Regions from separate parts of the Streptomyces sp. BB1-1-1 genome, predicted to be linked through region 1. Evidence: riboswitches for the same ligand, from Rfam matches in the RefSeq annotation. Region 1 holds a riboswitch; each other region holds the start of a gene.
What was found. Region 1 has a riboswitch for cobalamin ahead of RI578_RS04550 (FecCD family ABC transporter permease). Riboswitches for the same ligand answer to the same signal wherever they lie in the genome.
Positions count from the first base shown of each region.

Region 1 (7,461 bases):
CCCAGCCGGCGGGCAGTCGCAGGACGACCTCGTCGATCCGTTCGGTGGCACCGAGGTCGGTCTGTACCCACTGGGGCAGGCTGGCGCCGCCGCTCTGCCAGTACGAACCCTGGTTGCCGTCGGTGATGTTGGCGGCGCCGTACTCGCCGTGCGAGCTGCTCGCCGCCGTGGGGTCTCCCACGGCGATGTTGGGGCCGCCCGCTGCCGTGGCCGACAGCAGCGGTCCTCCCAACGCCAGGAGACTGGTCGCGACCACGGTGCACAGCGCACGTGATCTCCAGTTCCGGTTTCTCATCTGTTCTGTCCCCGATCTCCGCCTCGCGCCGCATGGCCACGAGGCACGGCTCAGTCGGATGCGCTCATCAGGTAGACACTCAATGTTCTCCGTCATTTACGTTGAGCGCTCAGAGAGTTGCAGAGAACTGTCGAGTCGTCCACAGGGAAGGCAGGGCGATCTCAGCACCGTGCGCAGGGGAGTGTCCTCTGTGGTCACCGGGAGAGCCCCGGTTGGCGCCCCGGATCAGGGACTTTCACGGGCTGCGTCGGGTAGCCGCAAGCCACTGTCATTTCCCGCAAGAGACTTGCGGCGAGGGATCCGGGGTGAGCGACGTTCTGTTACTTGGCGGATGCCTGTGCGGTGGAGCCGCGGACGACGAGTTCGGGTTCGAAGAGCAGCTCGCCGTGGGGGACTTCGGTGCCTTGGATCTGTGCGCAGAGGAGGTCGACGGCGGCGCGTCCCATGGCCTCGATGGGTTGGCGGACGGTGGTGAGTGGGGGTTCGGTGCAGGTCATGAAGGCGGAGTCGTCGTAGCCGACGACGGAGATGTCGTGGGGTACGTGGAGTCCGCGTCGGCGGGCGGCGCGGACGGCGCCGAGGGCGAGGGGGTCGCTGGCGCAGATGATGCCGGTGACGCCGCGCTCCAGCAGGCGTGAGGCGGCTGCCTGGCCGCCCTCCAGGGAGAACATGGCCCGTTCGACGAACTCCTCGGGCAGCTCGGCGTTCATGGCGTGGGCGGCGTCCTGGGCGGCGGCCAGTTTCCTGCGGGAGGGGATGTGGTCGGAGGGGCCGAGCACCAGGCCGATGCGCTCGTGACCGAGCGAGACCAGGTGACGCCAGGACTGCTCCACGGCCACGGCGTCGTCGCAGGCGATGCACGGGAAGTGGAGATTCTCGATGGAGGCGTTGATCAGCACCACCGGGATGTTGCGCTCCGCGAGCAGCCGGTAGTGCTCGTGCGGGGCGTCGGCCTGGGCGAACAAGCCGCCCGCGAAGACGACCCCCGACACCTGCTGCTGCAGCAGCAGCTCGACGTAGTCGGCCTCGGAGACGCCGCCCTTGGTCTGGGTGCACAGCACCGGCGTCAGCCCCTGCTGGGCGAGGGCGCCACCGATGACCTCGGCGAACGCGGGAAAGATCGGGTTCTGCAACTCCGGCAGCACCAGCCCCACCAGCCGCGCGCGCTCACCCCGCAACTGCGTCGGCCGCTCGTACCCCAGGACGTCCAAGGCGCTCAGCACGGACTGCCGGGTCGCCTCGGAAACCCCCGGCTTGCCATTGAGCACCCGGCTGACCGTGGCCTCGCTGACCCCAACCTTCTTGGCCACCTGAGCAAGTCGTCGCGTCACAGCGAAAGGCTAACGCAAGCTCCGTAAGCGGCTTGCTCTCCAGACGTATTGGGAGGTGTACGCGGAATGCGAAGTGTATGCCTCTTTTAGTCCATCCTGATCCGGGCGACGACCGGAAGATGATCGCTTCCGGTGGCGGGGAGGGTGCGGATGTGGCCGACGGTCGCGGAGCGGGCCATGACCTGGTCGATCCGGGCCACCGGGAAGGCGGCGGGGAAGCTGAGGGCGACGCCCCGCTCGGCCACGTTCAGGTGCGTCGTCAGCGGATCCAGCGCGCGGTCGTCGACCGTGCCGTTGAGGTCGCCCAGCAGGAGGACCCGGCTCAGTCGCTCGGCCGCGACGGCGTCCCCCAGCAGACCGGCGCTCTCGTCCCGCCAGGACGACGCGAGGCCGCTCGCCCCGACGCGGACCGAGGGCAGGTGCGCGACGTACACGGCGATCTCGCCGTGCGGCGTGCGCACCGAGGACCGCAGGCCGCGGTTCCACTCCTCCGTGATGCCCCGGGGCTTGATGTCGAGCGGCCGGGCGCCGGTGAGCGGGTGCTTCGACCAGAGTCCGACCGTGCCCTGAACCGTCCGGTACGGGTAGTCCGGGGCGAGGGTCCTCTCGTACACATCGAGGGCCGGCGGCACCAGCTCCTGGAGCGCGATGAGGTCGGGCCCGGCGTCGGTCAGCGCACGGGCCGTGCCCGCGGGGTCGGTGTTCTCGTCGCTGACGTTGTGCTGCACCACGACCAGGTCGGCGGCGCCGGGCTCCGGCGCGGGCAGGAGCAGGCCGCCGAAGAGATACGTCCAGGCCGCCAGCGGCAGGAGCAGCGCCACCAGCGCGACGGCCGAACGGCGCAGCAGCGCGAGGGGGAGCAGCACCACGACCACCAGGCCGAGCCACGGCAGGAACGATTCCAGCAGACTGCCCAGCCCGCCCACCGCGTTGGGGACCACCCCGTGGAGCATCAGCAGGGCGGCCGTCAGCACCGCCGCCCCCGCGAGCACTCGCCCCCGCGCCCAGGCCGACCTGGCCCGCGCTTCCGTTCGTTCGACCATGGTTCCCGTCCACTCGTCCTCGCTCGTCAGGACGCCGCACCAGGTGGATCGGGTTCCAGTGGGGTCGGGCGCGACCGTTCCCCCGCTGCAAGAGGATGCGGAAATTTGCAGAAATGACGCCACGTCATGCCCCGGAGTCGGCCTCGTCCGAAGGCTTGACCGGCACCGAACAGTGCCTTTACGGTCACGTCTGCAACACCTTGCAGTCATCTTGCAGCAACGTATTGCAAGAGCGCGCCGACTCCCCAGTCAGCCATCGATCGGCATCCAGGACACCCGCATCCTCACACGGGAGACTCCATGCACGGGAGCACCAGCAGAGCGCGAAGAGGCACCGCCGCAGCGCTCGCACTCACCGCCGGCGTGGCCGGTGGCCTCCTCACCACCGCGGTACCGGCGCAGGCTTCGCCGCCCGGCGACAAGGACGTCACCGCGGTGATGTTCGAATGGAAGTTCAGCTCGGTCGCCAAGGCGTGCACCGACACCCTCGGCCCGGCCGGCTACGGCTTCGTCCAGGTCTCCCCGCCGCAGGAGCACATCCAGGGCGGACAGTGGTGGACCTCCTACCAGCCGGTCAGCTACAGGATCGCGGGCCGCCTCGGCGACCGCGGACAGTTCAAGAGCATGGTCGACACGTGTCACGCGGCGGGTGTGAAGGTCGTCGCCGACTCGGTCATCAACCACATGTCGGCCGGGAACGGCACCGGAACCGGCGGCTCGTCGTACACCAAGTACAACTATCCGGGCAGCTACTCGGCGCCCGACTTCGACAACTGCACCTCGCAGATCAACGACTACCGCAACCGCTTCAACGTCCAGGAGTGCGAACTGGTCGGGCTCGCGGACCTGGACACCGGCGAGGACCACGTCCGGGGCAGGATCGCCGGCTACCTCAACGACCTGCTGTCACTCGGCGTCGACGGCTTCCGGATCGACGCGGCCAAGCACATGGCCGCCGCCGACCTGGCCGACATCAAGTCCCGCCTCAGCGACCCGAACGTGTACTGGAAGCACGAGGCCATCCACGGCGCCGGCGAGGCGGTGTCCCCGACCGAGTACCTCGGCAGCGGCGACGTCCAGGAGTTCCGCTACGGACGCGACCTCAAGCGCGTCTTCAACAGCGAGAACCTCGCGTACCTGAAGAATTTCGGCGAAGCCTGGGGCCACATGCCCTCGGACAAGTCCAACGTCTTCGTCGCCAACCACGACACCGAACGCAACGGCGAGACCCTCAGCTACCAGGACGGTGCCCACTACACCCTGGCCCACGTCTTCATGCTGGCCTGGCCGTACGGCAACCCCGACGTCCACTCCGGCTACGAGTTCACCGACCGCGACGCGGGCCCGCCGAACGGCGGCCAGGTGAACGCCTGCTACAGCGACGGCTGGCAGTGCCAGCACGCCTGGCGCGAGATCTCCTCCATGGTCGACTTCCGCAACACCGCCCGCGGCCAGGCGGTGACCGACTGGTGGGACAACGGCGGCGACCGGATCGCCTTCGGGCGCGGCTCCAAGGCGTACGTCGCCATCAACCACGAGGGCTCCTCGCTGACCCGAACGTTCCAGACGTCGCTGCCCGCCGGTGACTACTGCGACGTCCAGTCCGGCAAGGGCGTCACCGTCGACGGCTCCGGCCGGTTCACCGCCACCCTCGGCGCCCACACGGCCGTGGCCCTGCACGTCAACGCCCGTAACTGCGACGGCGGCACCGCTCCCGGTCCCGACCCGGTGACCTCCGGAGTGTCCTTCGCCGTCGACGCCCCCACCGTCCTGGGCCAGAACATCCACGTGACCGGCGACAGGCCGGAACTGGGCAACTGGAACCCGGGCAGCGCCCTCAAGCTCGACCCGGCCGCCTACCCCGTGTGGAAACTGGACGTGGCGCTGCCCGAGGGCACGTCCTTCGAGTACAAGTACATCCGCAAGGACGAGGCAGGGAACGTGACCTGGGAAAGCGGCGCCAACCGCACCGCGACCGTCACCTCCACCAGGGTCACCCTCAACGACACCTGGCGCGGCTGACGCCGCCCGCGCGCCGTGTGGCCGCCCCCGCCTCCTTCACCGGGGCGGCCACGCCCGCAGTATCCGGCCCGCAGCGCGATGTCCGAACCGGTCGGCGCTCGCCCTGTACCTTCCCCGTGCCGAGCAGGCGTGGGACAGGCGCTAAGCTGCAAGCGCCTCGCGGGGGAAGTCCGGTCGAATTCCGGCGCTGACCCGCAACGGTAGGCGGAGCCCCGCACAGGGTTCCGCAAGCCCGATTACCCGCGGTGGTGAAGCTCCTGTCAATCGCCGTGGACTGCGAGAGGTGCTGCGCACGGCGCTCAGCGCCCGGGCCCGCTCCTTCGATCACGCAGGTGCACGGCCCGAGGCGAAAGCGATCCGCCTGTGGCCACGCTCCGCGACCGAACACCCGTCGAACCGCACCACCGTACGAGCAGCGGACCCCCGCGACCCAAGCGCGTCTCGTTGCCCCTGCTCATGACCGTCCTGTGCGTCGCGCTCCCCGTCTCGCTGGCCTGCGGTGCGGGCATCGGGGCCTCGGGACTCTCGTGGAGTGAGGCGCTGCACTACCTCTGGGCGGGGCTGACCGGTGGGGCCATAGCACCGGACGAGGTCTCCTCCTACACCATCGTGTGGGAACTCCGCTTCCCCCGCGCCGTGCTCGCCGCGGTCGTCGGCGCCGGTCTGGCAGCGGTCGGTGTCGCCGTACAGGCCATGGTCCGCAACGCGCTCGCGGACCCGTTCGTCCTCGGTATCTCCTCCGGCGCGGCCGTCGGAGCCAACGCCGTGCTCATCTTCGGCGCCTTCGGCGCGCTCGGTGTCTGGGCGCTGTCCACGGCGGCGTTCGTCTCCGCGCTCGCCGCGATGACGCTGGTGTACGCGATCGCCCGGACCCCGCGAGGGCTGACGCCGCTCCGGCTCGTGCTGACCGGTACCGCGTTGTACTACGGGTTCTCGGCCATCACCACGTTCATGGTGTTCGCCGCCGAGCACGGTGAAGCGGCCCGTTCGGCGCTGATGTGGCTGCTCGGCAGCCTGGGCGGCGCGAGCTGGTCCTCCGTACCCATCGCCGCGGGCGCCGTGCTCGGCGGCCTCGTCCACCTCGGCTGGTCGGCCCGGCGGCTGAACGCCCTCGCCATGGGCGACGAGACCGCTGCCGCGCTGGGCGTGGACCCCGGGCGGCTGCGCAAGGAACTCTTCCTCACCGCCGCCGCCGTCACCGGGGCCGTGGTCGCGGTCAGCGGGGCGATCGGCTTCGTGGGCCTCATGGTTCCGCACGCCGCCCGGATGCTGGTCGGGGCGGACCACCGCCGGCTGCTGGCCGTGGCCCCGCCGGCCGGTGCCGTGCTGCTGATCTGGGTGGACATCCTGTCGCGCGTGGTGCTCGCCCCGGCCGAGCTGCCGCTCGGCGTACTGACCGCCGCGATCGGCGTGCCCTGCTTCGTCCTGTTGATGCGCCGCCGTACCTACACCTTCGGAGGCGTGTGATGCAGGTCGACATCGACACCGTCACAGTGGAGATCTCCGGGACGCGCGTGGTGGAGGACGTCTCACTGCGGGCGGGCAGTGGCCAGGTCGTGGGACTCGTCGGGCCCAACGGCAGCGGTAAGTCGACCCTGTTGCGATGCGTCTACCGGGCCCTGCGCCCCACGGCCGGCGCGGTCCGTCTCGGCGGCGACGACCTCCTGACCATGAGCACGCGGGAAAGCGCGCGCCGGCTCGCCGCCCTCCCGCAGGAAGCGGTCGCGGAGTTCGACTTCACGGTGGCCGAGGTCGTGGCCATGGGGAGGCTGCCGCGCCAGGGTGCGGTGGCCCGGGAGACCGACGAGGACCGGCGGACGTGTGCCGCCGCACTGGAAGGAGTCGGCGCCGGCCATCTGGCCGACCGCGGCTTCCTCACCCTCTCCGGCGGTGAGAAGCAGCGGGTCCTGATCGCCCGCGCACTCGCTCAGCAGCCGCGGGTACTGGTGCTGGACGAGCCCACCAACCACCTGGACATCGCGCAGCAGTTGGAGGTGCTGTCCCTGGTACGGGGCAGCGGGCTGACCGTGCTCACGGCACTGCACGACCTGAACCTCGCCGCCCTCCACTGCGATCTCCTCCACGTCATCGACGGCGGGCGGATCGTCGCTTCCGGCGTCCCCCACGACGTCCTCACGCCCGTCCTGCTGGCCGACGTCTTCGGTGTCCGGGCGCACCGTGTCGCCCACCCGGAGACAGGCGCGGTCCAACTACTCTTCGACCGCCTCCCCTCCCCGTAGTCCGCCTTCCCGGTCCGTTCTCCAAGGAGTCACCGCCACCATGCCCAACCTCGCACGCCCAGCCGCCTTTGCCTTCGCCCTGGCCCTCGCCGTCACCGGCTGCGGGGCAGACGTCTCGCGGGAGGAGGGGAAGGGAGACGGCGCCACGGCGTCGTCCGGCAGCCACTACCCCGTCACGGTCGAGAACTGCGGCGAGAAGAAGACGTTCGACAGCGCTCCGCGGCGCGTGGTCACCAACGACGTGGGAATCACCGAGATCATGTTCGCCCTCGGCCTCGAGGACCACATGGCCGGATACGTCATGCCCGACGACAAGGGCGACCTCACGGCGGTGCCGTGGAAGGACGGCTATGCGAAGACCAAGTGGCTCTCCAAGGAGCGGATCAACAAGGAACTGGTCCTTGACGCCCGTGCCGACCTGGTCTTCGCGGGCTGGAACTACGGCTTCGACGAAGGCGAGGGTTTCACGCCTGCCGCGCTGCAACGCGTGGGCATCGACTCGTACCTGCTCAGCGAGTCGTGCCGCAACG
Region 1 is NZ_CP134203.1:996,667-1,004,127, reverse strand. It holds gene RI578_RS04570 (discoidin domain-containing protein) at 1-295, opposite strand, end outside; gene RI578_RS04565 (LacI family DNA-binding transcriptional regulator) at 616-1,626, opposite strand; gene RI578_RS04560 (endonuclease/exonuclease/phosphatase family protein) at 1,713-2,669, opposite strand; gene RI578_RS04555 (carbohydrate-binding module family 20 domain-containing protein) at 2,970-4,691, shown strand; cobalamin riboswitch at 4,822-4,953, shown strand; gene RI578_RS04550 (FecCD family ABC transporter permease) at 5,055-6,158, shown strand; gene RI578_RS04545 (ABC transporter ATP-binding protein) at 6,158-6,931, shown strand; gene RI578_RS04540 (ABC transporter substrate-binding protein) at 6,972-7,461, shown strand, end outside.

Region 2 (7,461 bases), 1.9 Mb from region 1:
GTGTGCTGGCGGCGTACACCTACTCGTCGGGGCTGCGCGCGCCCGCGCTGATCGCGTTCGTCAAGGACACGCTGATCTACATCGTGATCGCGGTGGCGATCATCTACATCCCGATCAAGCTCGGCGGGTTCGACGACATCTTCGCCGCGGCGGGCGACAAGTTCGACGAGTCGGGCAAGGGCGGGCTGGTGCCGGACCACGGCGGCCAGTGGACGTACGCCACCCTGGCGCTCGGCTCGGCGCTCGCGCTCTTCATGTACCCGCACTCGATCACCGCGACGCTGTCCTCGCGCAGCCGTGAGGTGATCCGGCGCAACACCACGATCCTGCCGCTGTACTCGCTGATGCTCGGCCTGCTCGCGCTGCTAGGCTTCATGGCGATCGCGGCGGGGGTGAAGGTGGAGAACGGGCAGCTGGCGATCCCGCAGTTGTTCGAGAACATGTTCCCGGACTGGTTCGCCGGCGTGGCCTTCGCGGCGATCGGCATCGGGGCCCTGGTCCCGGCGGCGATCATGTCGATCGCGGCCGCGAACCTCTTCACCCGCAACATCTACAAGGACTTCATCAAGCCGGACGCCACCCCGGCCCAGGAGACGAAGGTCTCCAAGCTGACGTCCCTGCTGGTGAAGGTGGGCGCGCTGGTCTTCGTCCTGGGCATGGACAAGACGGTCGCGATCAACTTCCAGCTGCTCGGCGGCATCTGGATCCTGCAGACCTTCCCGGCCCTGGTCGGCGGCCTGTTCACCCGCTGGTTCCACCGCTGGGCGCTGCTCGGCGGCTGGGCGGTCGGCATGGTCTACGGCACGGTCGCCGCCTACGGTGTCGCCTCGCCGACGCAGAAGCACTTCGGCGGCTCGTCCGAGGAGATCCCGGGCATCGGCGAGATCGGCTACATCGGCCTCACCGCCTTCGTGCTGAACGTCCTGGTCACCGTGGTCCTGACCTTCGTCATGCGGGCGCTGAAGGCCCCCGACGGCGTCGACGAGACGAAGCCCGGCGACTACACGGCGGACGCGGGCGACCCCGGCGTCGAGGTGGAGCTGCCGCCGGCCACGGCGGGCACCTCGCACTGATCGCCATCCCTGCTACGCGGCGGGCCGTCGGAGAAATCCGGCGGCCCGTTGTCGTACCCGTACGGCACACTCGGCGCCATGGACTTCGTGATCCGGCAGGCGGCGACGGACGAGTACGGCACCCTCGGTGAGATCACCGCGCAGGCCTATCTGCGCGACGGCCTCCTCGACTTCGGGGAGAGCGACGCGTACCTCGGCGAGCTGAGGAACGTCGCCAAGCGTGCGGCGGCCGCCGAGGTGCTGGTCGCCGCGGCGGACGGCCGGGTGCTCGGCGGCGTGACCTTCGTGCCGTCCGGCGGCCCCATGGCCGACATCGCCCGGCCCGGCGAGGCCGAGATACGGATGCTCGCCGTCGCCCGCGAGGCACGCGGACGCGGGGTGGGCGAGGCCCTCGTACGGTCCTGCGTCGACCGGTCCCGGGCCGTCGAGGGCTGCGCGCGCGTGGTGCTGTCCACCCAGCGCACCATGCGCACCGCCCACCGCCTCTACGAACGGATGGGCTTCACCCGCACGCCCGACCGCGACTGGAACCCGCTGCCGGAGCTCGACGACATCACGCTCCTCACCTATGAACTGACGCTCTGACACCAGCGCCACCTCTCGACGGCTCCTCCGCGACACAACATCTGGGGGTGCTCGCCGAACCCGGCACAAGATGTATGCTCGTGCTCGCTGTCGCCGCAGGGGAATCCGGTGCGAATCCGGAACTGTCCCGCAACGGTGTACTTGTGTGTATCCGCGCGTCTCCGCACGTGTGCACACGCATGTCCAGTCCGAGGACCTGCCGACAGTGCGCCCGTACCGTCCCGGTCCGGGTGCCTGACGTCCGGGCCTCGTGGAGTGGGCCGGTGGACGCGACGCCGCGTGCGCTCGTGAGCTGCCCATGCCCTCCCCCAGGCCCCGTGCCGAGCGAGGGAGTGCCCCCACGTGACCATCGCGCCAGCCGACCCGGTTTCAGCGACCCCGGCGACGACTTCAGCGACCCCGGTGACCGAGGAGCCCGACGGGCCCGGTGCCGCGTTGCTGCGGATCCTGACCGAGCTGACCGCCGACCTCCCCGGCGCCGACCCGGGCCGGGTCGCCGCCGCCGCACTGCGCGGCCGGTCCGCCCGTGCGGACGAGTCCGAGCTGCGGGAGCTCGCCACGGAGGCGGCGGCCGGGCTCATCTCGGAGGACCCGGTCTACTCCAGGCTGGCCGCCCGGCTGCTGACCATCGGCATCCGCGCCGAGGCCGCTTCCCAGGGCGTCACCTCGTTCACCGGGTCGGTCACCACCGGTCACCGCGAGGGCCTGATCGCCGACCGCACCGCCGAGTTCGTACGGCTGCACGCGGACCGCCTGGACGCGCTGATCGACCCGGTCGCCGACGACCGCTTCGGCTACTTCGGCCTGCGCACCGTGTACAGCCGCTACCTGCTCCGGCACCCGATCACCCGCAAGGTCGTCGAGACGCCCCAGCACTTCATGCTGCGGGTGGCCGCCGGACTCGCCGAGGGCGACACCACGCGTGCGGTCGACGAGGTGGCCGCGCTGTACGGGCTGATGAGCCGCCTCGACTACCTGCCCTCCTCCCCCACCCTGTTCAACTCCGGCACCCGGCACGCCCAGATGTCGTCCTGCTACCTCCTGGACTCCCCCAAGGACGAGCTGGACTCCATCTACGACCGTTTCCACCAGGTCGCCAACCTCTCCAAGCACGCCGGCGGCATCGGCATCGCCTACTCCCGCGTCCGCGCCCGGGGTTCGCTGATCCGCGGCACCAACGGGCACTCCAACGGCATCGTCCCCTTCCTGAAGACGCTGGACGCCTCGGTCGCCGCCGTGAACCAGGGCGGCCGGCGCAAGGGCGCGGCGGCGGTCTACCTCGAGACCTGGCACGCGGACGTCGAGGAGTTCCTGGAGCTGCGGGACAACACCGGTGAGGACGCCCGCCGCACGCACAACCTGAACCTCGCCCACTGGGTGCCGGACGAGTTCATGCGCCGGGTGGACGCCGACGGACAGTGGTCGCTGTTCTCGCCCGCCGACGTGCCCGAGCTGGTCGACCTGTGGGGCGAGGAGTTCGACGCGGCGTACCGCGGGGCCGAGGCGGCGGGGCTCGCCCGCAAGACCCTCCCCGCCCGTGAGCTGTACGGCCGCATGATGCGCACCCTCGCGCAGACCGGCAACGGCTGGATGACCTTCAAGGACACCGCCAACCGCACCGCCAACCAGACCGCCGAGCCCGGGCACGTCGTCCACTCCTCCAACCTCTGCACGGAGATCCTGGAGGTCACGGACGACGGGGAGACGGCGGTCTGCAACCTGGGCTCGGTCAACCTCGGCGCGTTGGTCGACGTGGCCAAGGGCGACATCGACTGGGAGCGTCTGGACGCCACCGTCCGCACCGCCGTCACCTTCCTGGACCGGGTCGTCGACATCAACTTCTACCCGACCGGGCAGGCGGGCCGCTCCAACGCCCGCTGGCGCCCGGTGGGCCTGGGCGCGATGGGCCTCCAGGACGTCTTCTTCCAGCTGCGCCTGCCCTTCGACTCGCCCGAGGCGAAGGCGCTCTCCACCCGCGTCGCCGAGCGGATCATGCTCGCCGCGTACGAGACCTCCGCCGATCTCGCCGAGCGCGACGGCCCGCTGCCGGCCTGGGAGAAGACCCGGACGGCCCGGGGTGTGCTGCACCCCGACCACTACGGCGTCGAGCCCACCTGGCCGGAGCGCTGGGCGGCGCTGCGCGAGCGCATGGCCACGACCGGCCTGCGCAACTCCCTGCTCCTCGCCATCGCGCCGACCGCCACCATCGCCTCCATCGCGGGTGTCTACGAGTGCATCGAGCCGCAGGTGTCCAACCTGTTCAAGCGCGAGACGCTCTCCGGTGAGTTCCTCCAGGTCAACTCGTACCTGGTGGACGACCTCAAGCGGCTCGGCGTCTGGGACGCCCGCACCCGCGAGGCGCTGCGCGAGGCCAACGGCTCGGTGCAGGGCTTCTCCTGGATCCCCGAGGACGTCCGCGCGCTGTACCGCACCGCCTGGGAGATCCCGCAGCGCGGCCTGATCGACATGGCCGCCGCCCGCACCCCGTACCTCGACCAGGCCCAGTCGCTGAACCTGTTCCTGGAGACGCCGACCATCGGGAAGCTCTCCTCGATGTACGCGTACGCCTGGAAGCAGGGCCTGAAGACCACGTACTACCTGCGCTCCCGCCCGGCGACCCGCATCGCCCGCGCCGCCGCCCGAGCCACCGTCCCCGTGCAGGCCGGCCCGGACCCCGAAGCGGTCGCCTGCTCCCTGGAAAACCCCGAGTCCTGCGAGGCCTGCCAGTAATGACCACCGAGACCCCCGCGAACCCCACCACGAAGAACCTGCTCGACCCGGGCTTCGAGCTGACGCTGCGCCCCATGCGCTACCCGGACTTCTACGAGCGCTACCGGGACGCCATCAAGAACACCTGGCACGTCGAGGAGGTCGACCTCCACTCGGACGTCGCCGACCTGGAGAAGCTCAGCCCCGAGGAACAGCACCTGATCGGCCGGCTGGTGGCCTTCTTCGCCACCGGTGACTCGATCGTCGCGAACAACCTGGTGCTCACCCTCTACAAGCACATCAACTCCCCCGAGGCCCGGCTGTACCTGAGCCGGCAGCTGTTCGAGGAGGCCGTCCACGTCCAGTTCTATCTGACACTGCTGGACACCTACCTGCCCGACCCCGAGGACCGCAACGCGGCCTTCGCCGCCGTCGAGAACATCCCCTCGATCCGCGAGAAGGCCGGGTTCTGCTTCAAGTGGATGGACTCGGTCGAGTCGATCGACCGCCTGGAGACCAAGGCCGACCGCCGCCGTTTCCTGCTCAACCTCATCTGCTTCGCCGCGTGCATCGAGGGCCTGTTCTTCTACGGCGCCTTCGCCTACGTCTACTGGTTCCGCGGCCGGGGCCTGCTGCACGGACTGGCCACCGGCACCAACTGGGTGTTCCGGGACGAGACGATGCACATGTCCTTCGCCTTCGACGTCGTCGACACCGTGCGCAAGGAGGAGCCGGAGCTGTTCGACGACGCGCTCCAGCAGGAGGTCACCGACATGCTGCGGGAGGCCGTCGAGGCCGAGCTGCAGTTCGCGCGCGACCTGTGCGGTGACGGCCTCCCGGGCATGAACACCGACTCGATGCGGCAGTACCTGGAGTGTGTGGCCGATCAGCGGCTGACGCGTCTCGGCTTCGCCCCGGTGTACGGCTCCGAGAACCCCTTCTCCTTCATGGAGCTGCAGGGCGTTCAGGAGCTGACCAACTTCTTCGAGCGGCGTCCCTCGGCGTACCAGGTGGCGGTGGAGGGCACCGTCGACCTGTCCGAGGACTTCTGAGTCTCCTTCCCCGCTCCCTGGTCCTCCCGGGCCTCCCTGAGCTGACGGTCGATGCGCTTGTCGCGCACGATGCCGATCACCGAGGGGAGGACCATGAGGACCAGGAGTCCGAAGGTCACGAGCATTCCGATCAGGGCTTCTATCTGGTTTCCGGTCATGACACCACTGTCGCGCCGGATACTCCTTACCGGGAGTGGCAGGACTGCCGTAGGACCTCGATTTCCTGCCACTTCCGAGGCACACTGGGGGCATGCTGCAGAACGTGGCCGCCGTCCTGCTGGACGGCGCGCATCCCTTCGAACTCGGTGTCGTCTGCGAGGTCTTCGGCATCGACCGGAGCGACGAGGGTCTGCCGGGGTACGACTTCGCGGTGGTCTCCGCGGAGGGCCCGGAGCTGAGCACCCATGTCGGCGGGCTCACCGTCTCCACGCCGTACGGGCTGGACCGGCTGGAGGAGGCCGACCTGATCGCCGTGCCGGCGGGGAGCGACTATGCCCGCCGGGAGTATCCGCCGGAGCTGCTGGACGCCCTGCGGCGGGCGGTGGACCGGGGCGCGCGGGTGCTGAGCGTGTGTTCCGGGGTGTTCGTGCTGGGCGCCGCCGGGCTGCTGGACGGGCGGCGGTGCGCGGTGCACTGGCACCACGCGGCCGAGCTCGCCCGGCAGTACCCGCGGGTCGCCGTCGCGCCCGACGTGCTCTACGTGGACGAGGACCCCGTGATCACGAGCGCCGGCACCGCCGCAGGCATCGACGCCTGTCTGCACATCGTCCGCAAGGAACAGGGGCCGGAGGTCGCCAACCGGATCGCCCGGCGCATGGTCGTACCGCCGCACCGGGACGGCGGTCAGGCGCAGTACATCGAACGGCCGCTGCCGCGCTCCTCCTGCGACACCGTCGGCGAGGTGCTGGCCTGGATGGAACAGCACCTCGACGAGGAGGTCACCGTCGAGCAGCTCGCGGCCCGGGCGCACATGTCCCCGCGCACCTTCGCCCGCCGCTTCCAGCAGGAGACGGGTACGACTCCCTACCGCTGGATCCTGCGCCAGCGTGTGCTGCTGGCCCAGCGGCTGCTGGAGGCGACGGACGAGACGATGGACGCGATCGCGTGGCGCACCGGCTTCGGTACGTCGGCGGCGCTGCGGCACCAGTTCGTCCGGGCCCTGGGCACCACCCCGCACGCCTACCGGCGCGCCTTCCGGGGCCCGGAGGCCGTCGCCTGAGCCGCCGCGCCACCGCGCCGCTCACCGTGCGACGGGCCTGACCAGCAGGTCGTGCGGCCGCAGGGTGATGCCGACCCGGACCGCGTCGTTCGAGCCCGCCACCTGCTCGAAGCGGTACTTCGTGGCGAGCGCGGCCGTGATCAGCGTCAGCTGCGCCATGGAGAAGTGGTCGCTGGGGCACTTGCGCTTACCCGCGCTGAACGGCTTCATGGCGTATTTCGGCACATCCGCCGCACGGTCCGGAATCCACCGGTCCGGGTCGAACTCCAGGTTGTCCGCGTACGACTTCGCATCGCGTTGGATTGCGTACGGACTGTAGATGATGTCCGACCCGGCCGGAATGCGATAGCCACCGAGTTCGGTCTCGACCACCGCGCGCCGCGTCAAAATCCACACGGCGGGACGCAAACGCATGGCCTCCACGATGACATTGCCGGTGTGCGTGAGCCCTCGGACATCCTCGAATGCCACGGGGCGTCCGCCGGTGACCGCTACGACTTCGTCGCGTATGCGGTCGGCATGTTCCGGGTGTTCGGCAAGTGCCTGCAGCAACCACATGATCGTGGAGGCGATGGTTTCACTGCCGGGGGTGAGTATCGCGACGACCTGGTCGTGGATCTCCTGTTCCCCGATGGGGTCGCCATTGTCGTCCTTCGCCTCCAGCAATGCCGTCAGCAAATCGTCCGGCTTTTGACCGGATGCGCGGCGCTCGGCGATGATCTCGTCGACCAGGAGGTGCAGATCGGCCAGCGCGTTGTTGAATTCGCGGTTGGCCGGGAGCGGCAGCCGGTAGAGCGGTCCGAGCGGGACCACCATGCGCCGG
Region 2 is NZ_CP134203.1:2,914,567-2,922,027, forward strand. It holds gene mctP (monocarboxylate uptake permease MctP) at 1-1,073, shown strand, start outside; gene RI578_RS13370 (GNAT family N-acetyltransferase) at 1,152-1,658, shown strand; cobalamin riboswitch at 1,716-1,877, shown strand; gene RI578_RS13375 (ribonucleoside-diphosphate reductase subunit alpha) at 2,001-4,388, shown strand; gene RI578_RS13380 (ribonucleotide-diphosphate reductase subunit beta) at 4,388-5,419, shown strand; gene RI578_RS13385 (hypothetical protein) at 5,332-5,577, opposite strand; gene RI578_RS13390 (helix-turn-helix domain-containing protein) at 5,670-6,638, shown strand; gene RI578_RS13395 (cytochrome P450) at 6,660-7,461, opposite strand, start outside.
Region 2: it holds a riboswitch for cobalamin, as region 1 does, so the genes downstream of both, RI578_RS13375 (ribonucleoside-diphosphate reductase subunit alpha) here and RI578_RS04550 (FecCD family ABC transporter permease) in region 1, are expected to answer to the same signal.

Region 3 (7,461 bases), 970 kb from region 1:
CCGTGCTGGTGGCGGGGGTGGCGGACCGTGAGGTGCCGCTGTTCGCGGAGCAGACCTTCGAGCAGTGGTTCGCCCGCCACGAGCCGTACGGCGACGGGCGGCGCGGGACCGTGCTGCTGTGGCCGGACACCTTCACCAACCATTTCCATCCGCACATCGGACGGGCGGCGGTACGGGTGCTCGAGCACGCCGGCTGGCGGGTGGAACTGCCGTCCGAGCCGCTGTGCTGCGGGCTGACCTGGATCTCCACCGGACAGCTCGGGACGGCGGAGAAGGTGCTCACCCGGACCGTGCGCGGACTGGCGGAGCACGTGCGGGCGGGCGGTCTGGTGGTGGCGCTGGAGCCGAGCTGCACGGCCGTGTTCCGGGCGGACGCGACGGAGATGTTCCCCGGCGACCAGGACGTGCGCCGCCTGGGCGAGCAGACGGTGACGCTGTCGGAGCTGCTCACCGAGCACTCCCCCGGCTACGAGCCGCCGCGGGTGCCCGACCGGTCCGCGAAGGCGCTGGCGCAGGTGCACTGCCACCAGCACGCGATCATGGGCTGGGAGGCCGACCGGGAACTGCTGCGCCGGGCCGGGGTGGACGCCGAGCGGCTGGACTCCGGCTGCTGCGGACTGGCCGGCAACTTCGGCTTCGAGCGCGGCCACCTGGACGTCAGCGAGGCGTGCGCGGAGCGGGTGCTGCTGCCGCGGCTGCGGGAGGAGGACGAGGCGACCGTCGTACTCGCCGACGGCTTCAGCTGCCGGACGCAGATCCACGAGTTCGACAGCGGCGGCCACGAGGGCGTGCACCTGGCGGAGCTGCTGGCCTCGGCGCTCCCCGCCGCCGCGGGCGACACGGACGTCCCCGGCAGCGCGTACGGCACGGCGCCGGGCGCCCGGCCGGTGGCCCCGGGGCGGCGGGCCAAGGCCCTGGCCCTGGCGGGCACGGGGCTGGCCGCCGTCGGCGCGGCGGCGGCACTGGCGCGAGGCCTGTACCGCCGCTGAGTCGGCACCTGCTCGCGGCCGGGCGCCCGGCCGCGGGCATTCAGGCAGCCTGCTCCTGGCTGCCGGCCAGCGCCCAGATCACGAACACGTCGATCGCCATCATGATCACGGCCCAGACCGGTGCGTACGGCAGGAAGAGGAACTGGGCGACCAGGCTCAGCGAGGCCAGGAAGATGCCCGCGAAGCGCGCCCAGGCCATGCCCTTGAGCAGGCCGTAGCCGGTGACGAGCACCACCGCGCCCAGGATGACGTGGATGATGCCCCAGCCGGTGAGGCTGAGTTCGTAGACGTAGCTGCCGACGCGGGCGTAGACGTCGTCCTCGGCGATGGCCGCGATGCCCTGGAGGACGGCGAGGGCGCCGTTCAGCAGCAGCAGTACGCCCGCGAAGACGACGCCGCCGGTCACCCAGCCGCTGGTGCGGTCCGCCGGCCGCGGGGCCCCTGCGCCGTGCGTCGGCCTGCCGGGAGAAGGTGCGGCGTGCTGGCTCATGAGCGGAGTCCTTTCTGTTGTCCCCCGTACGGGCCTGCCCCCACCGGCACCCCGGGGCGCCGACAGGTCACTCCGAGCCTGCGGGCACCCGGCCCCCGCGGCCATACGGATCCGCCGCACGGGTGAACCGGCTCCGACCGCACCGCGCTCCCCGGTCCCCGGAGCGGAAGCGTGCGCGTGCGGCCCTCCCCCGTCTCGCGTTTACTGAAGCGCACATGCGAACGCGCGCGACGGACCGTCGGACCAGGAGGGCCCGTGACGACTCAGCCCGCGCCGGCGAACGCGGTGCCGGCCCGGGCCGAGCAGTCACTGCGGCGCACCCTGCTCAGCCCCGGCTATCTGCGGCTGTTGCTGCTGTGCGTACTGCTGGGCGTTCCCATCGCGCTGGCCTGCTTCTTCTTCGTCGGTCTCCAGCACGAGTTCCAGCACTGGGTGTGGACATCGCTGCCCGAGGCCGCCGGGTACGGCGCCCCGCCCTGGTGGTGGCCGCTGCCCGCGCTGGTGCTCGCCGGGCTGATCCTGGCGCCGATCGTGACCCGGATGCCGGGCGCCGGCGGCCATCTGCCGGTGAACGGGCTGGGCGGCGCGCCCGTCGGCCCCCGCGCGCTGCCCGGCGCCGTCCTGGCGGCGCTCGCCACGCTGCCGCTCGGCGTGGTGCTGGGCCCCGAGGCCCCGCTGATGGCCGTCGGCAGCGGGCTCGCCCTGCTGGCGGTACGGCGGGCCGGGGCCGCGGGGGACCCGAGGGCGAGCGCGATCCTCGCGACCGCCGGCTCCACCGCCGCGATCTCGACCATCCTCGGTGGCCCGGTGGCGGCGGCGGTGCTGCTCATCGAGGGCGCGGGTCTCGCCGGTGCCCAACTGGTCGTGCTCCTGCTGCCCTGTCTGCTGGCCAGCGCGACGGGCGCCCTGGTCTTCACCGGGTTCGGTCAGTGGACCGGCCTGAAGATCGGCGCGCTGGCCCTGCACGACGTGCCGCCTGGCGCCAACCCGGACGTGGGTGACTTCCTGTGGGGCGTCCCGACGGCGGCACTGATCGCGGTGCTGATCACGCTGGGCCGCGAGCTGGGCCACCGGACCGTCTCCTGGACGCGGCACCGCACGGCCCTGCGCACCGTCGCCTGCGCCACGGCGGTCGGCGGCTGCCTCGCCGCGTACGCGCTGATCACCGGCCGTTCCCCGGCGGAGGCGGCGCTGTCCGGACAGGCGACCCTGGCCCGGCTCGCCGCGGACCCGCACGCCTGGTCCGTGGGCGCGCTGGTCGCGCTCGTCGCCTGCAAGGGGCTGGCCTGGGGCATCGCGCTGGGCAGTCTGCGCGGCGGCCCGATCTTCCCGGCCGTACTGCTGGGCACGGCGACCGCCATGGCCTGCTCCGGCCTGCCCGGTTTCGGCGCGACCCCGGCCCTCGCCCTCGGCATCTCCGCCGCGGCGGCCGCGGTGACCGGGCTGCCGCTGGCCAGCGCGGTGCTGGCGGTGCTGCTGGTGGGCGGGGACGCGTACGACCAGATGCCGCTGATCGTCACCGCGTCGGTGGTCGCCTTCGTCGTCACCCAGCTGGTCCGCCGGACAGAGCCGGGAGCGGGAGCGGAACCGCCGAAAGCGGCACCGGAGACGGCACGGTGACCGAGCGCCGGGCCACCACCACGGGGACGGGCGGCACCCGACCGCGTACCGCCTGGCGCGCGGTTCGGCCCTGGCTCGTGCGGGCCGGCATCGCGGCGGCCACGGTCGTGGCCTACTTCGTCCTCCCCCTCGACCATCTGGGCCCGCGGCGTCCCGTACTGAGCTGGCTGCTGTTCGCCCTGGTGCTGACGTTCGTGGCCGTGATGCTGCTCCGTCAGATCCGTCACGTGCTCCTCGACCGCCCGGAGACCCGGCCCGGTGTGGTCATCCCCCTGCTGATCATCCTGTCCGTGCACGTCTTCTCGGCCGCGTACTACGCCCTCGCCAAGCAGCCGGGCGAGTTCACCGGTCTGCGCACCCGCGTCGACGCCCTGTACTTCACCGTGGTCACGCTCGCCACCGTCGGCTACGGGGACATCACCCCGCGGGGCCAGGCGGCGCGGATCGTGACCGTCCTGCAGATCGCCTACAGCTTCGTGTTCCTCACCGCCGCCGCGACCGCGCTGACCACCCGGGCGCGCGACATGGTGGTCCGGCGGACCGAGCGGGACCGGCCCGACTGACGGCGGCCGAAGGCGTGGTGCGGACGGCCGTTTCCGCAGGACCGAGGCCTGTTCGCCGGGCCGGCCGGACCGGAGGCCCGCTTGTCACCACCCCGGTGGGAGCACTACTGTCGCCACGCCTTGGTGAACGGGAAATCCGGTGTGATGCCGGTGCGGCCCTCGCCACTGTGAATCGGGAAGTCCGGCTCCGGCCCTCGCGGGCAGCCACTGGGTACTCGTACCCGGGAAGGCGGAGCACGGGCGGTGGTACCCGTAAGCCAGGAGACCGGCCAAGGCGCGTCGTCCATCCACGAGGTGCTGGAGAGGGTCTGCTGAGCCATGCACATAGCCGAGGGCTTTCTGCCACCGGCGCACGCGATCGCCTGGGGTGTCGCGTCCGCGCCGTTCGTCGTCCACGGAGTACGGTCACTCACCCGTGAGGTCAGGGAGCACCCGGAGAGCACCTTGCTCCTCGGTGCCTCCGGAGCCTTCACGTTCGTTCTGTCGGCCCTGAAACTGCCCTCTGTCACGGGCAGTTGCTCGCACCCGACCGGCACCGGTCTGGGTGCCATTCTCTTCCGGCCGCCGATCATGGCGGTGCTGGGCACCATCACCCTGCTCTTCCAGGCGCTGCTGCTGGCGCACGGCGGGCTGACCACGCTCGGCGCCAACGTCTTCTCGATGGCGATCGTGGGCCCCTGGGCCGGCTACGCCGTCTACCGGCTGCTGCGCCGCTACGACGTGCCGCTGATGGTCGCGGTGTTCTTCGGGGCGTTCGTCGCCGACCTGTCGACCTACTGCGTCACCAGCGTGCAGCTGGCGCTGGCGTTCCCGGACCCGAGCAGCGGGTTCCTGGGCGCGCTCGGCAAGTTCGGGTCCATCTTCGCGGTCACGCAGATCCCGCTCGCGGTCAGCGGGGGCCTGCTCACGGTCATCGTGATGCGGCTGCTGGTGCAGTCCAGCAAGGGCGAACTCACCCGGCTGGGCGTGCTGTTGACGAAGACGGGGACCAAGGAACAGGCGGTGGCCCGATGAGCCGCAACGCGAAGATCAACGCCCTGCTGCTGCTCGCCGTGGCCGCGCTCGCGGTGCTGCCGCTGGTGCTGGGTCTCGGCGACCACAAGGAGGAGCCGTTCGCCGGTGCCGACGCCGAGGCGGAGACGGCGATCACGGAGATCGAGCCGGACTACGAGCCGTGGTTCTCGCCGCTGTACGAGCCGCCGTCCGGGGAGATCGAGTCGGCGCTGTTCGCGGTGCAGGCCGCGATCGGCGCGGGTGTGCTGGCCTACTACTTCGGGCTGCGCCGGGGCCGGCGGCAGGGCGAGGAGCGGACGGCGGCGGCGCTGCGGGACGCTCCCGAAGGGGACTGAGTGCTGCCGATCGACGCGGCGGCGCACAGCAGTCGCTGGCGCCGCCGCCATCCCGTGGACAAGGCCGTGCTCGGGCTGGGGCTGACCGTCCTCGCGATCTCGCTGCCGCCCTGGCCGGGCGCGGCGCTGGTGCTGGTGACGGCGCTGGCCGTGCTGCTCGGCCCGGCGGGTGTGCCCGGGCGCCGGCTGTGGCGGGCGTACCGCGTGCCGTTGGGCTTCTGCGTGACCGGGGCGCTGCCGCTCCTGGTGCAGGTCGGCGGCCCGGGCGGGTTCCTGACGGCGGCGGACGGCGGCCCGGTGCGCGCCGGTGAGCTGCTGCTGCGCACCTCGGCGGCCTCCCTCGGGGTGCTGCTCTTCGCGTTCACCACGCCGATGTCCGACCTGCTGCCCCGCCTGGTGCGGGCCGGGGTGCCCGCGCCGGTGGTCGACGTGGCGCTGGTGACGTACCGGATGAGCTTCCTGCTGCTGGACTCCGTGCGCCGGGTGCGGGAGGCGCAGGCCGCGCGGCTGGGCCACACCACCCGGGCCGCCGCCTGGCGTTCGCTCGGCGGGCTCGGCGCCACGGCGTTCGTGCGGGCCTTCGACCGGGCGGCGCGGCTGCAGTCGGGGCTCGCCGGGCGCGGCTACGACGGCACGCTGCGCGTCCTGGTGCCCGAGGCCCGCGTCTCCGTGCCCTTCACGGCGGCGAGCGTCGCGCTGCTGGCGGTGCTGGCCGCCCTCACCCTCGTACTGGAAAGGCCGCTGTCGTGAGCGAGACGATCGAGAGGGGCGATGCGGCCGCGTCGTTCCTGGTCGCCCTGCGGGGCGTGTCCTTCGCGTACGAGGAGGGCCCGGCCGTGCTCACCGGCCTGGACTTCGCGGTGCGCGAGGGGCGGGCGCTCGCGCTGCTGGGCCGCAACGGCAGCGGCAAGACCACGCTGATGCGGCTGCTCAGCGGCGGACTCAGGCCGCACGCGGGGACGTTGACGGTCGACGGGGAGCCGGTGACGTACGACCGCAAGGGGCTGACCCGGCTGCGGACCACGGTGCAACTGGTGGTGCAGGACCCGGACGACCAGCTGTTCGCGGCGTCGGTGTCCCAGGACGTGTCCTTCGGGCCGCTGAACCTGGGCCTGTCCGACGCGGAGGTCCGCTCCCGGGTCGAGGAGTCGCTCACCGCGCTGGACATCGCCGCACTCGCCGACCGGCCCACCCACCTGCTGTCCTACGGCCAGCGCAAGCGGACCGCGATCGCCGGGGCCGTCGCGATGCGCCCCCGGGTGCTGATCCTCGACGAGCCGACCGCCGGGCTGGACCCGGACGGCCAGGAGCGGCTGCTCGCCACCCTGGACCGGCTCCGCGCGGGCGGCACCACCGTGGTGATGGCCACCCACGACGTCGACCTCGCCCTGCGCTGGTCCGACGACGCCGCCCTGCTCACCCCGGCCGGCGTGCACACCGGCCCCGCGGCCCCGACGCTGGCCCGCGCCGAGCTGCTGCGGCAGGCCGGGCTGCGGCTGCCGTGGGGCGTCGCGGCGGCCCGGCTGCTGCGCGCGCAGGGCCTGTTGACGGACTCGGCGGCGGGCCCCCGTACGGCGGAGGAGCTGGCCGCCCTGACCGATTGACGGGGTGCCGGTCGGGGTGGCTCGGGCTCAGCGCGCCGAGTCGCTGTACTCCGCGTCCCGGGCCGCCTCGGCCGTCTTCTCCTCGGGCCGCTGCCGGGTACCGCGGCGGCCGGGGAGGACGGCGAGGACGATCAGGGTGCCGGCGGCCATGATGATCCCGCCCACCAGGCTGGTCGTGGCGACACCGTGCGCGAAGGACTGGTTCACGGCGTCGGCCAGGGCCTGCGCCTGCTGGGGGCCGGCGGCGGGGTCCGTCGCGAGGCGCTCGGCGACGGCCAGCCCGCCGCCCACGGAGTCCTGGGCGGTGTCCAGCGCGGCGGCCGGGAGCCGGTTGCCCACCAGGTCGGCGAGTTCGTCCCGGTAGGCGGTGCCGAGCAGGGAGCCCAGCACGGCGATGCCGAGCGAGCCGCCGAGCTCCAGCGCGGTGTCGTTGGCGCCGCCGCCGACGCCCAGCTCGCTCTCCGGGAAGGAGCCCATGATGGTGTCGGTGGCCGGGGACACGCTCAGCCCGATCGCGAGGCCGAGCAGCAGCATCGGGGCCAGGAAGTCGGCGTACGTCGAGTCCTTCTCGATGAGGACCAGGAGGAGGACACCGACGGTGCCGATCACCATGCCGGACCCCACCATCGCCTTCACGCCCAGCTTCGGGGTCAGCTTCCCGGTCGCCGCGGCGCCGACGAACACGGCCCCGGCCAGCGGCAGCAGGCGTACACCGGTCTCCAGAGCCCCGTAGCCGAGCACGAACTGCAGGAACTGCGTGGCGTAGTAGATGGCGCCGTAGGTACCGAAGAAGAAGAACAGCACCGCCAGCATCGAGCCGCTGAAGGGCCGCAGCAGGAACCTGCG
Region 3 is NZ_CP134203.1:1,961,942-1,969,402, forward strand. It holds gene RI578_RS09005 (FAD-binding and (Fe-S)-binding domain-containing protein) at 1-989, shown strand, start outside; gene RI578_RS09010 (hypothetical protein) at 1,030-1,479, opposite strand; gene RI578_RS09015 (chloride channel protein) at 1,735-3,099, shown strand; gene RI578_RS09020 (potassium channel family protein) at 3,177-3,662, shown strand; cobalamin riboswitch at 3,767-3,951, shown strand; gene RI578_RS09025 (energy-coupling factor ABC transporter permease) at 3,981-4,676, shown strand; gene RI578_RS09030 (energy-coupling factor ABC transporter substrate-binding protein) at 4,673-5,011, shown strand; gene cbiQ (cobalt ECF transporter T component CbiQ) at 5,012-5,761, shown strand; gene RI578_RS09040 (ATP-binding cassette domain-containing protein) at 5,758-6,615, shown strand; gene RI578_RS09045 (MFS transporter) at 6,643-7,461, opposite strand, start outside.
Region 3: it holds a riboswitch for cobalamin, as region 1 does, so the genes downstream of both, RI578_RS09025 (energy-coupling factor ABC transporter permease) here and RI578_RS04550 (FecCD family ABC transporter permease) in region 1, are expected to answer to the same signal.

Region 4 (7,461 bases), 590 kb from region 1:
CAGTCGTCCTTGGCCTCGACCAGGTCCACCGTGAGGCCGGCCCGGCGCAGCAGGATCGTCACGGCGTTGCCGGCCGCACCTCCGCCGATCACCAGGACCGTACGGGCTGTGCTCATGGGGAACTCCCTCGTTCCGCTGGTTACTTGACGGCGATCGGGTTGACGGGCGAGCCGACCGCGCCGGTGATGGGCAGCGGCGCCGCGGTGAGCCAGAACTCGTACACCCCGTCGTCGGCGCAGTCCTCGGCGAGGGCGTCCAGGTCCCACATCTCGCCGATCAGCAGGCCGATGTGCGGGATGGCGACCTGGTGCAGCGGCTGGAAGGCGTGCTCGAACTCGTTCGGACGGACCTCGAAGCCCCAGGTGTCGGTGGCGATCGCGGCGATCTCGCTGCCGTGCAGCCAGCCGGCCGTGGTGAACGAGAGACCGGGCGCGGGCCCTCCGGCGTACTCGCCCCAGCCGGCGCGGCGGACCCGGGCGAGCTGCCCGGTGCGCACGAGCACGAGGTCACCGCGGCCCACGCGCACGCCCTGGGCCCGGGCGGCCCTGGTCAGGTGCTCCTCGGTGATCGCGAAGCCGTCGGGCAGCTCACCGCCCTCGCCGACGACCCGGCCGACGTCCAGGAGCACTCCGCGTCCGGCGACGTGCGGGGCCATGTGCTCGATGCCGGTGACCAGGTCGCCGTCGGAGGTGACGACCTTCTCCGCGAGGCGTCCGTTCCACGCCCTGCCGTGGTCGAAGATGTGGCCGAGCCCGTCCCACTGGGTGGAGCACTGCAACGGCATCGCGATCACGTCGTCGGCGCCACCGATGCCGTGCGGCAGCCCCTGGTTGCCGAGGGCCGCGTCGGTGCCGGTGTCGAGCATGGTGTGCACCGGGTTGGTGCGCCGCCGCCAGCCCTTCTGCGGGCCGTCGATGTCGAAGCGCTGGGAGAGGGAGAAGCTGACACCCCGCCGGACCAGCGAGGCACCTTCGCGGCGCTTGGCCTCGTCGAGGAAGTTGAGGGTGCCGAGGACGTCGTCCTCGCCCCAGCGGCCCCAGTTCGAGCACGCCTTCGCGGTCCGGGCGATCGACCCCTCGGGGTCGGTGCGGTCCAGCGTCATCGGGCCTCCTCCGCCACGCAACGGGTGCGCTGGGCGCCGAGTCCGGTGATGGCGGCGTCCATGACGTCGCCGTCGCGCAGCAGGCGGCCCCAGTGCATGCCGTTGCCGGCGGGGGAGCCGGTGAGGACCAGGTCGCCGGGGAGGAGCCGGGCGGTCTGCGAGGCGTAGGAGACCATCCGCGCCACGTCGAAGATCATGTCCGCGGTGGACTCGTCCTGCATGGTCTCGCCGTTGAGCTGCAGCGTCAGACGCAGGTCGCCCGTGTCCCCGACCGAGGCGGCGGGCACGATCCAGGGTCCGAGCGGCGTGAAGCCCGGGGCGTTCTTGCTGCGCAGCCAGTCGGTACCGATCTGCGGCATGTCCCGGCGGAAGACGGTGGCGCGGTCGGTCAGGTCGTTGGCGATCGTGTACCCGGCGACGTGGTCCAGTGCCTCCTCGACGGACACCCGGTGGGCCGGCCGGCCGATCACCGCGGCCAGTTCCAGTTCCCAGTCGGGCTTCTCGGCCCACGCGGGCAGCACGACGTCGTCGTAGGGACCGGTGAGGGCGCTCGGCAGACCGATGAACACGTACGGCAGGTCCTCCGCCGCCCTCCGGTCCATGATCTCCGCCGCCTCCGCGCGCCGGTCCTCCTCGGGACGGTCGTCGCCCGGCGCACGGTGTGCGACGTGCAGGTCGATGACGTGCTGCCGGTAGTTGGCGCCGGACTGGAACACCTGGCGCGGTGCGACCGGCGCGTGCACCCGGAAGTCCGCGAGCGGCATACGAGGCCGACCGGCGTCGTCGGGCAGCGCCCGCAGCCGCGGCAGTGCCGTCTCCCAGCTCTCCAGCAGTGTCCGGGTGGTCAGCCGTTCGTCGTCGAAGGCGACGCGCAGATCGAGCACCTGGGCGTCGGCGGTGACGAGGGCGGGGAAGGCCGGCCCGCCCGGGGCCGACAGCGTGCCGAGGGCGAAGGGGCCCGCGAACAGTGCGGACGAGGGTGCGGGATTCACGTACGTGTCCTCCTGATTGCGATGGGGACTAATCTGGACCCGCCGCCACCGATCAGGGAAATCGATTCTGTGGATGACTACCATCCATGCCAGTGATTCCACCTGGTCAGCACCGTTCAGCCAAGGGAAGAGCCGTGCAACTGAGCCGCCTGGACCTCAATCTCGTCGTCGCCCTGCGCGCCCTGCTGGAGGAGCGGAACGTCACCCGCGCCGGGCAGCGCATCGGCCTCAGCCAGCCCGCGATGAGCGCTGCGCTGGCCCGGCTGCGCCGCCACTTCGACGACGATCTGCTCGCCCGTGTCGGCGGCCACTACGAGCTCACCGCCCTCGGACAAGTCCTTCTGGACCGCACCTCCACCGCCTATGACGTGCTCGAACGCCTCTTCGCCAGCCAGGCCGACTTCGACCCCGCCAAGGAGAGCCGCGAGTTCAAGCTCGTGGCGTCCGACTACGCCGTGGCCGTCTTCGGTACCGAACTCGCCCGTGTCGTGCACGAGGAGGCCCCCGGCATCCGGCTGCGTTTCGCGCAGACCCCGCCCACGGTGGTGGACGCCACGGACACGCTGCTCAGCACGACCGACGGCCTGCTGATGCCGCACGGCGTCATCAGCGACTTCCCCGCCACCGACCTCTACCGGGACCGCTGGGTCTTCCTCGTCGCCGACGACCACCCCAGCGTCGAGGAGCACCTCACCCTGCACGACCTCGCCCGGCTGCCCTGGGTCACCTACCAGCGCACCTACGACGCCCCCGCCGTGCGCCAACTCGGCATGCTGGGCATCGAACCCCGGGTCGAGGTCTCCGTCGACAGCTTCCAGCTGCTGCCCCTCCTGGTGGCCGGTACCGGGCGCATCGCCCTGATCCAGGCCCGCCTCGCCCGGCTGATGGAGCCGCTCGCCGCCGTGCGGGCCGTGGAGCCGCCGTACGAGGCGGTGCCGCTGCAGGAGGCGATGTGGTGGCACCCCGTGCACACGCACGACGCGGCCCACATCTGGCTACGGGAGACCGCCGCGCGAGTCGGCAGGCACATGGCGGCGGTGAACGAACCCCGGGCCGCCACCTGAGTGGAAGGCGCTTGCTCCGAGTGGGCGCGTCCGGTGAAGACCTCTCGCCCGTCGGCGCGCTGGGTGGTGACCTCGGGGCGGCAAGCGCTTCGATCCTCGGGTCAGGTCGTTCCTGGTGGACGCGAACGGGGGCCTGAAGTACACCGGGGACGCCTATCTGGACGACTGGATGGGGTCGTACTCCCACGACACCGACTCGGAGTTCTTCGCCCACTCCAGCGTCCACCGCGACAAGTTCGCACCCCGGCCTGGACACCGCTGTCGCGTCCCTCGTGCCGACCACGGACGCCTACGGACGCGTCGGCTCGGTCAACGAGGTCTGGGACGAGCTCCTGGAACGCATTCCACTGCCCCCGGGTACCACCACGGACCAGAACGAGTCGATGCTCAAACAACTGGCCTGTCACCTGCTGTACGCCATACCGGACCACGAGTGCAACTGGGGCTTCGAGGGTGATCGGTTGCCCAGCCCGGGGGCGAACTGGGACATCGACCGGGCCGAGCCGAAGAGGGTGACGGTCGGGGCGATGATCATCGACTCGGGCTGGATCCCAGGACTCCCGCAACCGCGCGGCACCGGAGGCCTGCTGGACGACCTGCTGCCGGGAATCGGGCTCGACCTCGGCCGCTGAGCACCGTCCGGACGAGGGTGGTTCAGATATCGGGCTCACGGCGGCTCTGGCCGGATAACGCCTCCGTGGGTCGTTGTCTCTTCAGCAAGACTTGTTGACCCACGACACATGCGCACCGTCGCTGCGGTGGCCCGTGCCCGGGAGGCCCTGATGCTGTCAGACGCGAGTCCGGACGAGGACGGGACAACAGCCCCGCCCGGACGGCAACGGCCTCCCGCCGATCGCGTCGCTCTCCGCGGCGACCTGCGGTCCGCCCTGCCCGACGCCACCGCGGCGGTGGTGGTCACGGCGCTCGTGTTCGCGTTCCTGTACGCCCGCATGGAGTCGGGTGCTTCGGACACCGTCGCGGTCATGCCGTTCATGGACGACGCCGGCACCTACTGGATGTACCTGCTCAGCCAGGCGTTCGGATGGTCGGGGCTGCTGTGGGCCTGGGGAACGGTCATGCTCGGCCTGCTGCTGTCGGGACCACGGCCCACCCGGCTGCCGGTCTCCCGGCGGGTACTGGAGCGCTGGCACCGCACCACGAGCCTGACGACGATGGCGCTCATGACCGCGCACGCGCTGATGTTCGCGGCGGAACTCGTGCGCTACGAGACGAAGGTGGGCTGGGCCGAGCGGTTGTGGGTGGGCTTCGCCGACAGCTTCGTACCCGGCTGGTACGACTCCGGCACCGGTCGCATCGCCATCCCGCTCGGCCAAGGTGCCCTGTACCTGGCGATTCCGCTGGGGCTGCTGTTCTACGTCCGGCACCGCATCGGGGCGAACACCTGGCGACGGCTGCACCGTTTCGTGATCGTCGTCTACGTGCTGAGCGTGTGGCACACACTGCTGTACGGAACCAACGTCTGGTACGGGGAGTGGCCGCGCACCGTCCTGTGGCTGCTGCAAGTCCCCGTGGCCTTGCTGCTGTTGGCCCGCCTGCTGAGACCGGCCCGGCGGGCCGAGAGGCTGGGCCGGCCGGGTGGGGGTACGGCCCGGTCGGGCTGGTGGCTACGGGTGGCAGGACGGGCCGCCGCCGGGGCTGTCGTCGTCGGGCTCGTGGTCGTCGTGGTGTCCGGCCGTGACGGCGGACGGGACCGTCCGTCCCATCCGCCCGCGACGGCCCCCCACTCCCAGGAGACCGATTGACGGCTTGAACGGGGCGGGCGAGGCGGTTCGCGACATGGGATGATGGCCGGCGACAAGGCGACGGCGGACGAGGAAGCCGGTGGAAATCCGGTGCGGTCCCGCCACTGTGATCGGCGAGCGAGTTCCCGACAGGCCCTGCCCGGCAACGGGCGGGAACGCCGGGTACGAGCATCGACCTGAGAGCCAGAGACTCACGCGGTCGCCTCCTCGACGAACCACCGGGGCGGATCTCCCCGGAGAGAGGGACGGCACCGCATGCCCGCAATGCCGACCGGACGAACGACAGACGACGCGAGGGCCGCAACGGCCACCGGCCCGGTGCCGTGCCGCATCGTCGTGTGCCGCGACTGCTGCTGCGGCAGCCCCAAAGTGACCGGCGTCGACCACACGGCCCAGACCGAACGCCTGCGCGCCGCGGCACCGGTGCGTGTTTCCGACTGCCTCGACGTCTGCGACCAGGCCAACGTCATCGTCGTACAACCCTCCGCGGAAGGCCGCGCCGCCGGTGCCCGGCCGGTCTGGCTCGGACTGGTCAACGATCCGGACGCCACCGAGGACATCGCCGCGTGGGTCCGCGCCGGTGGCCCCGGCGTGGCGCCCCGGCCGGACATCCTGGACCTCTACGCCTTCACTCCGCCCGGGCGCCGCGCGACCCGCTGACCCCGCGTCCACCAAGCGTGCGGACCAACGGCACGCCCCTGTGCGAAATACTCTCCCGATGAGTTCACGCACGTCCCCGATCAGCCGGCCGATCAAGATTCGGAGGGCCGTCGCGCGGGATGCCAAACGCCTCACGCGGCTCGTGCGTGGCTCGGGCGCCTACGCCGGTAAGTACGCAGCCGCGGTCGCGGGCTACCGGGTCGGGCCCGACTACATCGAGGCCCACCGCGTCTTCGTGGCCGTCGGCGCCGACGAGCCTGGAGGCCCGGTTCTCGGGTTCTACTCGCTCGTCCTCGCCCCACCGGAGCTCGACCTGCTGTTCGTCGCCGACGAAGCGCAAGGACGGGGTATCGGACGGCTGCTCGTCGCGCACATGCGGTCCGAGGCCCGTGCCGCCGGGCTCGACCGTGTCAAGGTCGTGTCGCATCCTCCCGCCGAGGACTTCTACCACCGCGTAGGCGCGACGCGGACCGGAACCGCGCTCGCCAACCCGCCCGCCGTGCCGTGGGACCGCCCCGAATTCGAGTTTCGCATCGCTTCGGAATGACGCGGTGTCTCATAGGTTCCGCCTGTACGGGCCATCGATTAGCCGTCCAGTCCGCCCTGTTCACCGAGGTCGGCTGCGAACGCGTCATCCGCTTCGCCTTCGACCTCGCGCGCACCCGCACCCGCCGCAAGGTCTCCTCCGTCACCAAGAGCAACGCCCAGCAGTACGGCATGGTGCTGTGGGACGACGTCTTCAAGCGCGTCGCAGCCGACTACCCCGACGTCGGACCGAGAGCGTCCTGGTCGACGCCATGTCCGCCAAGTTCGTCCTGCACCCCGAGGACTGGTCGGTCGTCGTCGCCTCCAACCTCAACGCCGATATCCTCTCCGACCTCGGCAGCGCCGCCCTGATGCTCGACCGTTTCGGCCCGCCCGACCAAGCGGCCCGACCGCACCGGGCCTCCCGCTCAGCGGGGGCCCGGTACGGCTGTGTGTTCAAAGGCCATTGAACGAAGTTTCGAGGGGGTGCGTGAACGCCGTGTCGCCGGGCACAAGGGCTATCGCACCGAGGTCCTGGCATTCGTAGCTGGTCGGGACCTACCAACCAAGGGGCGAACTGAGGCCCTGTGAGGCGTATACGCACACGCGCCTGAGTCGGAATCGACGATGGGATTTTAAAATGATCATTCTTGGGCTCATTCTGCTGATCATCGGCCTGCTTGTAGGCATGGGTCTGCTGACGACGATCGGTGGCATCCTCATTCTGGTCGGCGCCATCCTGTGGATCCTGGGTGCGACCGGTCGCGCGGTCGGTGGACGCAAGCACTTCTTCTGAGGTCAAGGCGCCTCACCGACTCGCTGCGACGAGTGACTGTCCGGTCCTGCCTCGTTGGCGACGGGTTTGCCCAGGAGGGCAAGACCTGGCGTGAGATCACCTGGTCAGACCGGTGTCCCGCACCCTCTCGTTATAGCCTCGGTCCCTCACTGGATACCACATGGCACAGGTTGTAAGACCGTCTACAGGCGTCCAGGTCAGTCCAGGGTGACCGTGTAAGGCCAGCTCAGAGCGTTTGATCTGAAGGCGTCGACTCAGTTGGTGATCGGCTTGTGATAGCGGCGTTCGACGAGAAGCTCCGCAGGTGCGGTCCGGCAGGGCTCTTGAGTGGGGTGGGTTTCTGCGTCTGTCTTGGGCGTCCTTTCACTTGGGGGTCCTCCTCTCCGAGTACGGAGGCGGGGACGCGGTGACAGCAAGCCTCCAGGGTCGAGCCACAGCGTGCGGCCCGGGAACTGTGCGCAATCGGCTTCGGGGCACACTGTCTGCCACTGCAAAGTTCACGCCTCGGTGTCCCGGCCGGTCGGGGGGGCCATGCGTGGTGTCGGTGCAAAGCAAGGAT
Region 4 is NZ_CP134203.1:1,588,104-1,595,564, reverse strand. It holds gene RI578_RS07405 (FAD-dependent oxidoreductase) at 1-116, opposite strand, end outside; gene RI578_RS07400 (cyclase family protein) at 140-1,102, opposite strand; gene RI578_RS07395 (fumarylacetoacetate hydrolase family protein) at 1,099-2,094, opposite strand; gene RI578_RS07390 (LysR family transcriptional regulator) at 2,229-3,158, shown strand; gene RI578_RS07385 (hypothetical protein) at 3,431-3,790, shown strand; gene RI578_RS07380 (ferric reductase-like transmembrane domain-containing protein) at 3,941-4,921, shown strand; cobalamin riboswitch at 4,989-5,114, shown strand; gene RI578_RS07375 ((2Fe-2S) ferredoxin domain-containing protein) at 5,186-5,581, shown strand; gene RI578_RS07370 (GNAT family N-acetyltransferase) at 5,640-6,128, shown strand; partial or broken gene RI578_RS07365 (tartrate dehydrogenase) at 6,125-6,292, shown strand; gene RI578_RS07360 (hypothetical protein) at 6,379-6,576, shown strand; gene RI578_RS07355 (hypothetical protein) at 6,747-6,902, shown strand; gene RI578_RS07350 (hypothetical protein) at 7,438-7,461, shown strand, end outside.
Region 4: it holds a riboswitch for cobalamin, as region 1 does, so the genes downstream of both, RI578_RS07375 ((2Fe-2S) ferredoxin domain-containing protein) here and RI578_RS04550 (FecCD family ABC transporter permease) in region 1, are expected to answer to the same signal.